Regions from separate parts of the Streptomyces sp. NPDC014889 genome, predicted to be linked through region 2. Evidence: predicted binding sites of a transcription regulator. Region 2 holds the regulator's gene; the other holds the start of a gene.
The links. Region 2 encodes HspR, which represses chaperone genes until heat shock. Its sites were predicted from a motif close to TTGAGNNNNNNNNNCTCAA; they were not measured.
Positions count from the first base shown of each region.

Region 1 (7,177 bases), on a different contig from region 2:
ATCACGCCCAGGCAGTCCGACGGGCGCAGCCGGTCGTAGAGGAGCTGAAGGGCCTCCTTGACGCAGTCGAGCTTCTCGCCGTGCATCGAGCCGCTGGTGTCCACGACGAGGACGAAGTTCACGGGCAGGGGCTCGGCGGGCGCGTCCCCGGGGTGCGCCTCGCCCGCCTTGAGGGTGATCTCCAGGAAGTGGGTGGTCGTCTCGTCGGCCCTGAACTCGCCCTGCGCGGCCGCGAGACCGTGGCTGACGCCGACGGCCCGGCCGGGCGGGGGGCCGGGCACCTGCTCGGTGCGGGCCGCCACGAAGTCGTCGAACCGGATCTGCTCCTGCCCGACGATCACGCCCTGCTCGATGAGATCCCGCACGCCGAGGGGCGAACGGGTGCCGAAGGCGCTGTTGCGGCGGATGAAGAGCCCGTCGTGGGGGAGGGGCCGGCCGGTGCGGCGGAACAGGGGCGGCTGGGGGCCACGGCTGATGACGCTGCGCTGCGCGGGGGCATCGTGGTCCCCGCGGTCGGGGGGCGGTGACCCGACCCGCCCGGGGGACTCCGTCGCCCGAGCGTGCACGTCGAGCGAGTCGTACCACCGGCTGTCCGAGTGGACGAGGAAAGGTTCCTCGTCCTCACCCGCAGGCGGACCACTCAGACGGCCCAAGCCGATGTTGCCCGGCTGGCCCTGGGACACCGTCCCCGTCCGCCGCTGGAGCAACCGATCCATGGGCGGGGCGCACGCCGACCGGATCTCCCGGCCCGCTCGCAGCCATTCCCACAGCAGGGCGTCCGGGCTGTCCGGGGTGGGCGGCGTGATCCCGGGGTGCACGACCGCCGTCGGCGACTGGAGCCGGTCCGAGGCCCACCGCAGCTCCGCCACCCAGTCCTCGGCGTACTCCGCGAGCACCGGCCCGGCCGGCAGGCCGATGCGGGCCGCGAAGTCCCGGCACAGCGGAGCGCGCTCGACGTGTACCGCCTGTCCGGACGCGGCCGAGGCACCCTCCCGGGGCAGCTCCACCACCAGCAGCGCCAGGCGGTTCCCATAGCCCCGGGGCACGGGAGAGGCCCCCTCCGGACGCGAGGCCACGGCCGCCGGCTCGCACAGCCGCAGTCCGGCTCCGTGGCGCAGGAGGTACCACAGCGCTCCGCCCGGCGTGGGAAGCGGGCCGTTCGGGATCCCAACGCCCGGGTGAATCAGGAGCACCGCGTCCGGATGCCGGGCGAGCAGCGCGTCGGCCTCCTCCGCCGTGCGGGCCACGGGACGCACCGGGAGCAGACCCGCAGCGTCCGCCGCGTACAGCGCCTCCCGCAGCGGATCCTCCGGTCCGCCGGACGACCCGCCGTCCGCACCCCCGCCCGCGACGGCGGCCGGAGGAAGGAAGACGACCGCCTCCCGCTCCTCCCCGGGCCCGCTCCGCTCACTCCGCATGGACATCCTCCGTGGTACGGGTGGGAAGCGGGCACCGCGCCTCCAGTTCCGTGCGTGTGCGCACCCCACCGCCGAACATTCCCTCGGCCCGCAACCGGCGCAGCCAGGTGTCGAGCTCGCCGCTCAGACCGGTGCTCTCCACCGACAGCCGCGCGGCCCGGTCGCGCCGCTCGGAGTCGCCCGCCAGCAGGAGCAGCTCTATCTTCAGGGCGATGCTGTACGGATCCCGGCCGTCCAGCCTCAGCGCCTCCTCGACATAGCCGTACGCCACGTCGAGGTTGGACCTGACCAGCGCGATCCTGGCCTTCCAGTACCAGAACCCGGGCGACTCGCGGTCCGGCCGGGACGCCTCCAGGGCGCGCTCCGCCTGGTCGGCCTCCCCGCTCTCGACGTGCCGGCGCACCGCCGTGAGCCTGCGCTCCGCGCCGCCCGCCCCCGCGCGGGCCGCCGGGCCGGTGACCACGCGCACCGCGATGAACAGCACGGCCAGCAGGAACAGCAGCAGCATGCCCACGAGGACCAGGAACTGCCGTATCCCCTTGCTTTCGGCGAGGGTGGCGAAGATCCCCAGGATCGCCACGACGAAGGCCAGCACGACCACGGCCCCGAACAGGGCGGTCGCCTGCGCCGACGTGAGCGTCCGGAACATCCGCCTGCGGATGATGTCGCGCACGAGGTCCCGGTAGAGCAGATAGAGGACACCGAGAGCGACCCCGCCAAATCCCGCGATTCCCCCGAGGACTTGGAAGAGTTCGACCATGGAACGGACTGTAGGGCCTCCCCCCGGCGTCCGGCAGGCGATTCGCGCAGCTTCCCCGGCAGGTCGCGGCCCGGTTCGGTGGATGCGTGCGGCGTGGATGTGATCGGATGGCGGTTACGGAACCCCGGCAGCGGGAACCAAGGCGAAAGGTATGGAACCACCGTGGCAACCACGCGCACCGCTCACACCGTCTGGGAAGGCAACCTGCTCGAGGGCAACGGCGTCGTCACCTTCGACTCCTCCGGCATCGGCCAGCAGCCCGTGTCGTGGCCGTCGCGCGCCGAGCAGGCGAACGGCAAGACCAGCCCCGAGGAGCTGATCGCAGCCGCCCACTCCAGCTGCTTCTCCATGGCGCTGTCGCACGGCCTGGCCGGCGCCGGCACCCCGCCCACCACCGTGCGGACGAAGGCCGACGTCACCTTCCAGCCGGGCGAGGGCATCACGGGCATCCACCTCACCGTCGAGGGCACGGTCCCCGGCATCGACAACGACGCGTTCGTCGCCGCCGCCGAGGAGGCCAAGAAGAACTGCCCGGTCAGCCAGGCCCTGACCGGTACGACGATCACCCTGGACGCCAAGCTCGCCTGACGCGAGACGCACGTCCGACGATGCCGCGCCCCTCGTCCGGGGCGCGGCATCGCTGTTCCCGGGTAGAGCGGCACGCGGCGGGTACGCGGCATTGACAACGGCGCACTCAAGTTTTGTGCTGGAGAGCAGGAGGCGCCCGGAAGGGGACGAAGATGGCACGTGCGGTCGGGATCGATCTCGGGACGACGAACTCGGTGGTGGCGCTGCTGGAAGGCGGTGAGCCCACCGTCGTCGCCAACGCCGAGGGCGCGCGCACCACGCCGTCGGTCGTGGCGTTCGCCAAGAACGGCGAGGTGCTCGTCGGCGAGGTGGCCAAGCGGCAGGCGGTGACGAACGTGGAGCGCACCGCACGCTCGGTCAAGCGGCACATGGGCGACGCGAACTGGCGCTTCCCGGACAAGGGGTCCGTCGACGGCACCCGGTTCCGGGCGCAGGAGCTGTCCGCGCGCGTCCTGCAGAAGCTGAAGCGGGACGCGGAGTCCTACCTCGGCGAGGACGTCACGGACGCGGTGATCACCGTGCCCGCGTACTTCGACGACACCCAGCGGCAGGCGACCAAGGAGGCCGGGGAGATCGCCGGCCTGAAGGTCCTCAGGATCATCAACGAGCCGACGGCCGCCGCGCTCGCCTACGGCCTGGACCGTGGCGAGGAGCAGACCGTGCTCGTCTTCGACCTCGGCGGCGGCACCTTCGACGTCTCCCTGCTGGAGATCGGCGACGGTGTCATCGAGGTCAAGGCCACCAACGGCGACACCCACCTCGGCGGCGACGACTGGGACCAGCGGGTCGTCGAGCACCTGGTCAAGCGGTTCAAGGGCCAGTACGGCGTCGACCTCGGCAACGACAAGATGGCCGTGCAGCGGCTGCGCGAGGCTGCCGAGAAGGCCAAGATCGAGCTGTCGTCGTCCACCGAGACGACGATCAACCTGCCCTACATCACGGCCTCCGCCGAGGGCCCGCTGCACATGGACGAGAAGCTGACCCGGGCCCAGTTCCAGGAACTCACCGCCGATCTGCTGGACCGCTGCCGCACACCCTTCCACCAGGCCGTCAAGGACGCGGGCATCAAGCTCTCGGCCGTCGACCACGTGATCCTCGTCGGCGGCTCCACCCGGATGCCGGCCGTGACCGACCTGGTGCGGGAGCTGACCGGCAAGGACCCGCACAAGGGGGTCAACCCCGACGAGGTGGTGGCCGTGGGCGCCGCCCTCCAGGCGGGCGTGATCCGCGGCGACGTCAAGGACGTCCTGCTCCTCGACGTCACCCCGCTGTCCCTCGGCATCGAGACCAAGGGCGGCATCATGACCAAGCTCATCGAGCGCAACACCACGATCCCGACCCGGCGTTCGGAGATCTTCACCACTGCCACCGACAACCAGCCCTCGGTCGGCATCCAGGTCTACCAGGGCGAACGTGAGATCGCCGTGTACAACAAGAAGCTCGGCGTCTTCGACCTCACGGGCCTGCCGCCCGCCCCGCGCGGGGTGCCGCAGATCGAGGTCGCCTTCGACATCGACGCCAACGGGATCATGCACGTCTCGGCCAAGGACCTCGCCACCGGCCGCGAGCAGAAGATGACCGTGACCGGCGGCTCGGCGCTGCCCAAGGACGACATCGACCGCATGATGCGGGAGGCCGAGCAGTACGCCGAGGAGGACCGCAAGCGCCGGGAGACCGCCGAGACCCGCAACCAGGCCGAGCAGCTCGTCTACCAGACAGAGAACTTCCTCCGCGACAACGGCGACCGCGTCCCCGCCGACACCAAATCGGAGGTCGAGGCCGCGGCCGCCGAGGTGAAGGCGCTTCTGGAGCAGCAGGCGGAGACCCCCGCGCTGCGCACGGCCATCGACAAACTGGCCTCGGTCAGCCAGCGGATGGGCCAGGCGATGTACGCCCAGGCCCAGCAGAGCGGCACGCAGGGCACCGAACAGCAGACGGCGCCGTCCGACGAGGACACGGTGGTGGACGCGGAGATCGTCGACGACGAACGCGACACGAAGGGCGGTGCCGCCTAGCGTCTTCCGTTCGCGTCAGGTCGGCCGCCGGGCGGGCTCACAGGTTCTCGCGGTACTTCCGCAGCAGCTCGCGGGTCTGCTCGGCGGTGGCGGCGGCGGCCGTCATACGGTCCAGGACCTCCAGGTGCGCGGAGATCTCCGCGCGGGAGTCCAGGTAGAGGGCGCCGGTCAGGTACTCGGTGTAGACCAGGTCGGGCAGCTCCGGCTCGGCGAAGCGGAACAGCGAGAACGGGGCGTACGTCCCCGCGTGCGGGCCCCGCGCGAACTCGGCGACCTGCACCGTCACCCGGTCCCGCTCGGTGTACAGGAGCAGCTTGTCGAGCTGGTCGCGCATCACCTCGGGGCGGTCGCTCACCGGCCGCCGCAGCACCGTCTCGTCGACGATCACCCACAGGTGCGGCGGATCGGCCCGCTCCAGCAACTGCTGCCGGGCCATCCGCAGCGACACGTGCCGCTCGACCGAATCCGGTCTGCGCTGACCGACCGTCCCCGCCTCCAGCACCGCACGCGCGTAGCCCTCCGTCTGGAGCAGCCCCGGCACGAAGTGCGGCTCGTAGCAGCGGATCAGCCGGGCGGCGCCCTCCAGGCTCACATACAGGCTGAACCACTCCGGCAGCACGTCGTGGAACCGCTGCCACCAGCCCGGCGCGTTGGCCTCCTCGGCCAGCGCGACGAACGCGGCCGCCGCCTCGTCGCCCACCCCGTAGGCGGTCAGCAGTATCTGCACGTACGGGATCTTCAGCGCGACCTCGGCCGTCTCCATCCGCCGCACGGTCGCGGGCGCCACCCGCAGGACGCGCGCCGCCTCCTCGCGTCCCAGTCCGGCCTTCTCCCGCAGTTCCTGGAGTCTTCGGCCGAGCACCACCTGGCCCACGGTGGGCGCGGCCCGCCGCTCACTCACGCCCCGCCTCCCGGCTCTCTCCCGCCCACGACGAGCGAAGGTACTCGACGGTGGCCGGATCGGCGGGCAGGAACGTCTCGATCGCCAGTTCCGCCACCGTCACGTCCATCGGTGTGTTGAAGGTGGAGATGGAGGAGACGAACGACAGCACCCGCCCGTCGTGCTCGATCCGCATCGGCAGCGCGAAGTACGGCACCTGCCCGGCCGGCCGGTCCGCCTCCCGCGCGCCGCGCGGCACCGGGTAGGCCGCCACCTCCTCGTAGAGCTCCAGAAGCGGGGCCGAGCGGTGCAGCGCGAGCTGCCGCTCCATCTGGGCGAGCAGATGCCCGCGCCACTCGCGCAGATTGCGGATGCGTGGCGCCAGACCCTCCGGGTGCAAGGTCAGCCGCATCGCGTTCAGCGGCGCGGCGAGCAGCCGCTCCGGGACACCCTCGAGGAACATCGCGATGCCCCGGTTCGCGCTCACCACGTCGTACGTCGCGTCGACCACCAGCGCCGGATACGGCTCGTACCCCCGGATCAGCCGCTCCAGGCCCTCGCGCAGCGGGCCGAGCGCCGGGTCGTCCAGCGGGGTCTGCCGGTACCTCGGGGCGTAACCGGCGGCCACCAGCAGGGCGTTGCGCTCCCGCACCGGTACCTCCAGGTGCTCCGCGAGGCGCAGCACCATCTCCTCGCTCGGCCGGGACCGCCCGGTCTCGACGAAGCTGATGTGCCGGGCCGAGGAGTCGGCGCGCAGCGCCAGTTCGAGCTGACTGATCCGCCGCCGCTCCCGCCAGGACCGCAGCAGCGGGCCCACGCCCCGGGCTGAGGAGGCGGCGGGGGACGCGGTGGCGCCGGACGCGACAATGGCCATACGCATGACGGTAGTCGAGAAGAGGGCGTACGACCGAGTCGTGGCGGTTGTACCCGGCGGCGTGCGGGGGCCGGCCGGGCGGCGGGTGGGTTTTCAGCCGGGGACGCGGCGGCCCTCCTGTGGCAGTCTGAACAGGAGAGCGGCAACCAGCACGTCCAGCGGAAAGTCCAGGAGAAGTCCAGGAAGGGAGCCGGTCCCATGCCCGTCGCACCGCTGTCGCACAAGGAGGTCGAGGACCGGTTGGCCGAGCTGCCCGGCTGGTCCGTCGAGGGGGACCGCCTCACCCGTTCCTTCCGGCTCGGATCGCACTTCGCGGCGGTGGCGATGGTCGTGCACGTCGCCCAGGTGCAGGAGGAGCTCAACCACCACTCCGACCTCACTCTGGGCTACAACACGGTCTCGCTCGCCGTGTACACCCACAGCGCGGGCGGCGCCGTCACCGAGAAGGATTTCGAACTCGCCCGCCGGGTGCAGGACCTCGCGGCGGGACACGGCGCGAACTGAGCCATGCCGGAACGGGGAGGGGGATCCGCGTGCTGGACTACGACGAGGAAGCCGAGCGCTACGACGCCTCGCGCGGCGGCGAACCGAGAGCGGCGGCCGCCGCGGAGGCGGTCCTCGGCCTCGTACCGGGACGGACGC
Region 1 covers NZ_JBIBWH010000005.1:21,742-28,918, forward strand. The annotation lists gene ACF09J_RS11285 (VWA domain-containing protein) at 1-1,418, opposite strand, end outside; gene ACF09J_RS11290 (tetratricopeptide repeat protein) at 1,408-2,178, opposite strand; gene ACF09J_RS11295 (OsmC family protein) at 2,341-2,766, shown strand; gene dnaK (molecular chaperone DnaK) at 2,919-4,781, shown strand; gene ACF09J_RS11305 (helix-turn-helix domain-containing protein) at 4,819-5,682, opposite strand; gene ACF09J_RS11310 (helix-turn-helix domain-containing protein) at 5,675-6,535, opposite strand; gene ACF09J_RS11315 (4a-hydroxytetrahydrobiopterin dehydratase) at 6,734-7,039, shown strand; gene ACF09J_RS11320 (class I SAM-dependent methyltransferase) at 7,069-7,177, shown strand, end outside.
Region 1: the regulator HspR is predicted to act here: its motif matches at 2,858-2,876, upstream of dnaK (molecular chaperone DnaK).

Region 2 (7,177 bases):
TTACGCATAGTCGGCTTCGTCCTCACTTGAAAGTCTCCTTTTCCCCCGTCGGATAAGACGATGGCTCATTCCAGCACGTCATGGCCACAGGATCGATGCATCATGTTCCTGCATGTTCAGGACCCTGGGGGGTGGAGATTTCGTGGCAAATCAGACTAAGGCGACGCATCCCCATGCGGTGACCGAACTTTGTGAGGAAGGTGGCCGACTTTACGCGAACGCCCTCCGCCGGGGGAGGATCCGCCGGGCGGATGCCGAAAGTGCCCCCTGCCTCGTGGAGTTCGACCTTCTCCACCCGGATCCGGACGACACGGACTGGCTGTGCCCCGTACACCCGTCGGTCGCGCTGGCCGAGCGACTCCACCCGATCGAGCGGGAGATCACGGACCGCCGACGGCTGTCCATCCAACTTGCGGACCTCTTTGAGCCGTTCCTCGCGCTCAGCGCGCAGTCGGCGACGACCGACCACTCCATCACGGTGCTGGAGGGAGGCGCGCGGATCAACGCCGCGCTCAACGCGGCCACGGCCCAGTGCCACACCGAGATGCTCACCATCCAGCCGAGCGACGACCGCTTCTCCGAGCGCAGCCTCACCCAGGGCCTCGAGCGGGACCGGCCGCTGATCGAGCGCGGCGTGCGCATCCGGACCCTCTATCAGCACACTGCGCGCTACAGCCCCGAGAAGCTGGCCTACGTGGACCAGTTGTCGAAGGGGAAGGCCGAGTACCGCACCATCGACGAGGTGGTGGAACGGCTCATCGTGTGCGACGAGACCGTCGCCTTCATCCCCGCCCGGGACGATCAGCAAGTCGCTCTGGAACTCCGCCATCCGGGCCTCGTCCGTTACCTGATCAGGGTCTTCGAGTTCATGTGGGGCCGCTCGGTCCCCCTGAGCGCGGGCGCACCCTACGAGACCGCGCCCGGCGGTATCAACGACATCCAGCACTCCATAGCGAAGCTCCTCATCGAGGGCCACGTCGACGAGGCCATCGCCCGCCGCCTCGGAATGAACGTCCGTACCTGCCGGGCCCACATCGCCAAGCTCGCCGCCATCCTCGGCAGCGGCAGCCGCGCCCAGCTCGGTTATCTGATTGCCCAGTCGGGGATTCTGCAGCAGAAGCACTGAAGCCACAGGGAGGACCGGGGTGGGCCCGACACGTCATCCGGAGCACGGCCCGGAGGACCTGTGCCCGGCGGGCGCGGAGGTGTACGAACGCGCCCTGCGGAGCGGATGGGTGCGTGCGGGGGAGGCGGACGAGGCCCCCTGCCTCATCGACTTCGGTCTGCTGCACCCGGCGGTCGAGGATCTCGGTCGGCTGGAGCCCGTGGCGCCCGCCGCCGCCCTCCACCGACTACTGCGCGCCGCCGAGGAGCGCATCGCGGAGGAGCGACGGCGCGAGGACCGGCTGGCCCGGACCTTCGAGCCGCTGATGCGCATCGACGGCCGGCGCACCGGGGAGCCGGACACCTCGGCGCTCGTGATCCTCAGCGGTACCGCGCGGATCAACCAGGCCATCACCGAGGCCATGGCCGAGGCGAGCGAGGAAGTCCTGTGCGTACAGCCGCACTCCGGTCTCCTCGGCCGCAGGGGCGAGGCGGCACACGGAGTGGCGCTGGACCGCGATCAGGCGCTGCTGGACCGCGGCGGGCGTATTCGTACCCTCTATCAGCACACTCTGCGCCATGTCCCCGCGATACCCGCCTACCACGAGCAACTCACCGGTGATGTCCAAGCCCGCTCCCTCGACGAAGTCACCGACCGGCTCATCGTCGTCGACCGCAGAGTCGCCTTCGTCCCCGCCAACGCGGACGGCACTCTCGCTCTCGCGGTCCGCCACCCCGCCCTGGTCGGCTACTTCGCCACCGCCTTCGACCGTTTCTGGCGCCTGGCCACGCCCATGTACCCGCTGATAGTCCATCAGCCGTCGCCCGGAGGCGTCACCCGCCGCCAGCGCGCCATCGCCGCCCTCCTCGTCGAAGGGCACACCGACGCCGTCATCGCCGACCGCCTCGGCATGAACGTACGCACCGCCCGTGAGCACATCGCCAAGCTCGCCGCCACTCTCGGCAGCGGCAGCCGCGCCCAGTTGGGCTACCTCATCGGACAGTCGGGACTTCTTGACCCGGAACCGTGAACGGCCCCACGGCGGCGGTGCGCGGCGGCCCGTCGAGCCCCGCCTGGGCGATCTTCACGCCCAACTGCGTACGACTGGCGGCGCCCAGCGTCTCCGACAGCCGGGCGATGTGGGCCCGGCAGGTGCGGACGCTGATGCCCAGCCGCTCGGCGATCACCGCGTCCTGGTGGCCCTCGGCCAGCAGCGCCGCGATGGACCGCTCGCGGTGGGAGATGCCCTCGATGCCCGTGTCGGGCAGCGGAGCGGTCAGCGGGATCGCCAGCCGCCAGAACCGGTCGAAGACCGTTCCCAGGTACCCCACCAGCGCGGGATGGCGCAGTTCCAGCGCCATCGTGCAGTCGGCGTTCGCGGGCACGAAGGCGACCGTGCGGTCGAAGAGGATCAGCCGGTCGATCACCTCGTCCAGCGTGCGCGCCTCGACCGCGTCGCCCATCAATTCCAGGTAGTTGAGCAGCCCCTGGCCGTGCCGGGCCACATGCGTGTACAGGTCCCGCATGCGCACCCCGCGCCCGCGCAGCGCCAGCGCCCGGTGCAGCCCCTCGGACAGCTCGTGCTCGCGACGGATGCCGCCCGGCTGGACGGTCAGCACCTCGGTGGTGCACGCCTCGGTCGCCTCGTCCATGGCCGCCTGGATCCGGGACAGGCCGTCCAGGACCCGGATCGCCGTGCCCTCCACGGCCGCGGAGGGTACCCGCGCCCGGCGGCCGAGCCCGCCGTACCGCTCGACGGCGGCCACCACCGAGCCCACCCGCCGGTGGCTCTCACTGATCTCGTCGTACATCCCGCGCAGCAGCCGGGTCATGACCTCCTGCGGCGCGGTCGGCACCAGGAAGCCCATGTCGTCGGGGTCAGGGTGCAGCAGGGCGAGTTCGAGCAGGCAGGGCACCGGTTCGGCGAGCCGGCGCGGGACCCTGCCCCGCCGTACGGCCCGGGCGTACACGTGCTCTCCGGCCTCGCACAGTCGGTCGGCACCGTGTGGATGCTCCTCCGTCCCGTGCCCGGTCATGCCCCATCACACCCCCGGTCTCCGCGTCTTCCGCAGCGCAACTATGCGCGGAGCGTACCGGCTGTGCAACACGGCTCTTCCCCGCGCGATCCTCGAAAACCAGCGGTTTCGACCGGTGTGTACCGGGCCTGTTTTCGGCGGATCGCGGCGGGGCCGCGGCTGCTGTCGCACCCGAACGGGCCGGGCCCGCCCGGCAGTTACTTCACGAGGCCGATCGCCCTGCAGGACGCCAGGTACTTCGGGGTGCAGATGTCGTCCACCTTGTAGATCTTGTCGGTGACGACCGTGCCCTTGATGTTCTTCTGGGTCAGGGCCACCACGGAGACCAACTGGGCCGGAATGTTCTTGTGGGTGGGGCTGCTGACCCGGTCCCGGGTGAGGGAGTCGAACTGGATGTCCTTGCCCTGGACCTTGGCGACCGCCATCTGGGCGGCCGTCTCGGCCTCCGTCGGGTAGGACTTGTACACGCTCATGTACTGCTCGCCGGTCACGATCCGCTGCACGGCGTCGAGTTCGGCGTCCTGGCCGGTGATGACCGGCAGGTCGGTGAAGCCCTCGTCCTTGTAGGCCTTGATGACGCCCGCCGCCATGCCGTCGTTGGCGGAGTAGACGGCCGCGATGTTGTCCTTGCCGAGCTGGGCGAGTGCCTGCGCCATGTTCGCCTGGGCGTTCTCCGCCTTCCAGTCCTTGGTGTCGTAGGACTTGGCGATCGTGACCTTCCCGCTGAGCTGGGAGAGCGCGCCCTCCTTGAACTGCTTGGCGTTCGGGTCGGTGGGCGAGCCGTTCATCATGACGATCTTGTCGGATGGGCCGGCCTTGGAACCCAGCGCCTCGATCAGGGAGCGGCCCTGCACCTCCCCCACCAGTTCGTTGTCGAAGGAGATGTACGCGTCGATCGGGCCCTCGGAGAGCCGGTCGTAGGCGATGACCGGGATGCCCGCGTCCTTGGCCTTCTGCACCGTGTCGGCGATGGCGTGCGAGTCGACGGCGTCGAGCAGGATGACGTCGACCTTGTTGTCGATCATCCGCTGCATCTGGCCGGCCTGCCGGCTCGCGTCCGCCTCCGCGTTGGCGTACTCGACCTTGCCCTGCTTCCCGGTCAGCTCGGCGACCTTCTCCTTGATGATGGGGTAGTCGAACTTCTCGTACCGGGTGTTGTCCGTCTCCGGCAGCAGCAGGCCCACCGTCAGGTCGTTGCCCTTGGTCGGGCTCGCGTCACCAACGCTCCCCGACCCGTCGAGCGCCCCGCAGGCGGCGAGCGAGAAGGTCAGTGTGGGCGCGGCCACGGCTATGGCGATACGACGCATCAAGGTGCTCACTTCTGGTGCCTTCCGGACGAGGGCGCAGCATTGCGACCCAGGTGACTGAAAAGCCAACGCGGAGGCGCCCATCGGCGTCAAGCGGAACCACTTAACGAGATGGCAACGTAACGCTCCGCTGCGATGGTGAAGACTTCGCGGAGCCTTGCGGAATCATCTCCAAACTCCCTTTACGGGCGCGCACGCGAAAGACACGACGAGGGGCCGGGAGGCTGTACGGCCTCCCGGCCCCTCGTCGTCGTTCATGACCGAGTGCGTGTCAGTCCGGCTGCTGCCGCTTCGGCCGCCACACCACCAGCGCGCTGCTCTGCTGGACCTCCTGATACGGGACCAGGTCCCGGCGGTAGGAGGCGTGGACGGCCGCCTCGCGCTGCCGCATCGCGGCCGCCGCGCCGTCCAGCGCCGCCTGGAGCTCCGCGATCCGGGACTGGAGCGCCGCGACTTGGTTCTCCAGTTCGATGATGCGCTTGATTCCAGCCAGGTTGATGCCCTCGTCCTGCGACAACTGCTGCACCTGGCGGAGCAGTTCGATGTCGCGGGCCGAGTAGCGGCGCCCGCGCCCGGCGGTGCGGTCGGGGGACACCAGGCCCAGCCGGTCGTACTGACGGAGTGTCTGCGGGTGCAGTCCGGACAGCTGGGCGGCCACCGAGATGACGTACACCGGTGTGTCTTCCGTCAGTTCGTACGGGTTGCGGCGGCGGCCGTCCATCTCACTCATGCTCCCTTCGCGGCCTCGAACAGCTCGGCCCGCGGGTCCTCGCCCGCGGAGGCCTCGCGATACGCCTGCAGCGCGTCACGAGCCTTCCCCGACAGGTCCTTCGGGACACTCACCTCCACGGTGACCAGCAGGTCCCCGTGGCTGCCGTCCTTGCGGACCGCGCCCTTGCCGCGGGCCCGCATCGTACGCCCGTTCGGAGTGCCCGGGGGCAGCTTCAGCGTCACCGGCGGACCGCCCAGGGTGGGCACGCGGACCTCGCCGCCGAGGGCCGCCTCGGCGAACGTGACCGGCACGGTGACGGTGAGGTTGTCGCCCCGCCGGCCGAAGACCGGGTGCTCCCCGACGTGCACCACCACGTACAGGTCGCCCGCGGGTCCGCCGCGCTCGCCCGGGGCGCCCTTGCCGCGCAGCCGGATGCGCTGGCCGTCGCTGACCCCGGCCGGGATGCGGACCTGCATCGTGCGGGACGACTTGGCCCGCCCGGAGCCCACGCAGACCTCGCAGGGGTTCTCCGCGATGAGCCCGCGGCCCTTGCAGTCCGGGCACGGGTCCGTCAGCGAGAACCCGCCGCCGGAGCCGCGCGCCACCTGCCCGGTGCCGACGCAGGTCGGGCACACCCGCGGGGTGCCGTTCTTGTCGCCGGTGCCCGAACAGGCCTTGCACGGCTGCTGGCTGGACATGCGCAGCGGCACCGTGGCGCCCTCGATGGCCTCCGTGAAGCTCAGCGTGACCTCGGACTCGATGTCCTGGCCGCGCCGGGGCTGGGCGCGCGTGGTGCCCGCCCCGCCCCGGTTGAACAGGCCCCCGAAGACGTCACCGATCCCGCCGCCGAAGCCGCCGCTCCCGCCGCCGCCCTGGGCGCCTCCGAAGAGGTCGCCCAGGTCGAAGTTGAAGGAGCCGCCGCCGGCGCCCGGCCCGGGGCGGAAGCCGCCGTTGCCGAACAGGGCGCGGGCCTCGTCGTACTCCTTGCGCTTCTTGGCGTCGCCGAGCACGTCGTTCGCCTCGGAGATCTCCTTGAAGCGCTCCTCGGCCTTGGCGTTGCCCTTGTTGGCGTCCGGGTGGAACTCGCGGGCGAGCTTCCGGTACGCCTTCTTGATCTCGGCCTCGGTGGCGTCCTTGGGGACGCCGAGGACCTTGTAGTAGTCCTTCTCGATGAAGTCCTTGGTGCTCATCCCCGACGTCCCTCCTCTCGTGCGTCGTCCGTTATCGCGTCAGCCCTCCTCCGGGCCACCGTTCTCCTCGTCCTCGCCCTGCTCGGCTGCCGGGGCCGCGTCGGACTCCTCGGCCGGCTTGACCGTCTGCGCGCCGGGCTGGGGCTCGGCCACCGCCACCCGCGCGGGGCGGATGGTGCGCTCGCCGATCCGATACCCGGGCTGCAGAACCGCCACGCACGTCGTCTCCGTGACGTCCGGTGCGTAGGAGTGCATCAGGGCCTCGTGGATCGTCGGGTCGAAGGACTCGCCCTCCTTGCCGAACTGCTGCAGCCCGAGCTTGGCCACCACGGTCTCCAGCGACTCGGCGACGGACTTGAAACCGCCCACCAGTTCGCCGTGGTCGCGGGCGCGCCCGATGTCGTCGAGCACGGGCAGGAGCTCGGACAGGATGTTCGCGACAGCGACCTCCCGTACCGCGATCCGGTCCCGGTCGACGCGGCGCCGGTAGTTCTGGTACTCGGCCTGGAGCCGTTGCAGGTCCGCCGTGCGTTCGCCGAGCGCCTTGCGCACCTGGTCGAGCTGCGCCGTCAGCGCGGCCGACTGGTCCGCTTCACCGGCCGGGGCCGCGCCCTTGTCCTGGGCGGCGGCCTGCGCGGCGTCCTCCGAGGCGCCGGAGGCGGCGTCGGACTGAGGCGGAGGCTGCGGCTGATGCTCCTCGAAGCCGGGGGTCTCCTCCGTCACGCCGCACCGTCCTTGCGCTCGTCGTCGACGATCTCGGCGTCCACGACGTCGTCGTCGGCCCTGGCCTGGCCCGCACCGGCGTCACCGGCACCGCCCGCGGCCTG
Region 2 covers NZ_JBIBWH010000002.1:420,539-427,715, reverse strand. The annotation lists gene ACF09J_RS05130 (helix-turn-helix transcriptional regulator) at 113-1,126, shown strand; gene ACF09J_RS05125 (helix-turn-helix transcriptional regulator) at 1,146-2,135, shown strand; gene ACF09J_RS05120 (LuxR C-terminal-related transcriptional regulator) at 2,098-3,141, opposite strand; gene ACF09J_RS05115 (sugar ABC transporter substrate-binding protein) at 3,339-4,448, opposite strand; gene ACF09J_RS05110 (heat shock protein transcriptional repressor HspR) at 4,720-5,169, opposite strand; gene dnaJ (molecular chaperone DnaJ) at 5,175-6,350, opposite strand; gene grpE (nucleotide exchange factor GrpE) at 6,390-7,073, opposite strand; gene dnaK (molecular chaperone DnaK) at 7,070-7,177, opposite strand, start outside.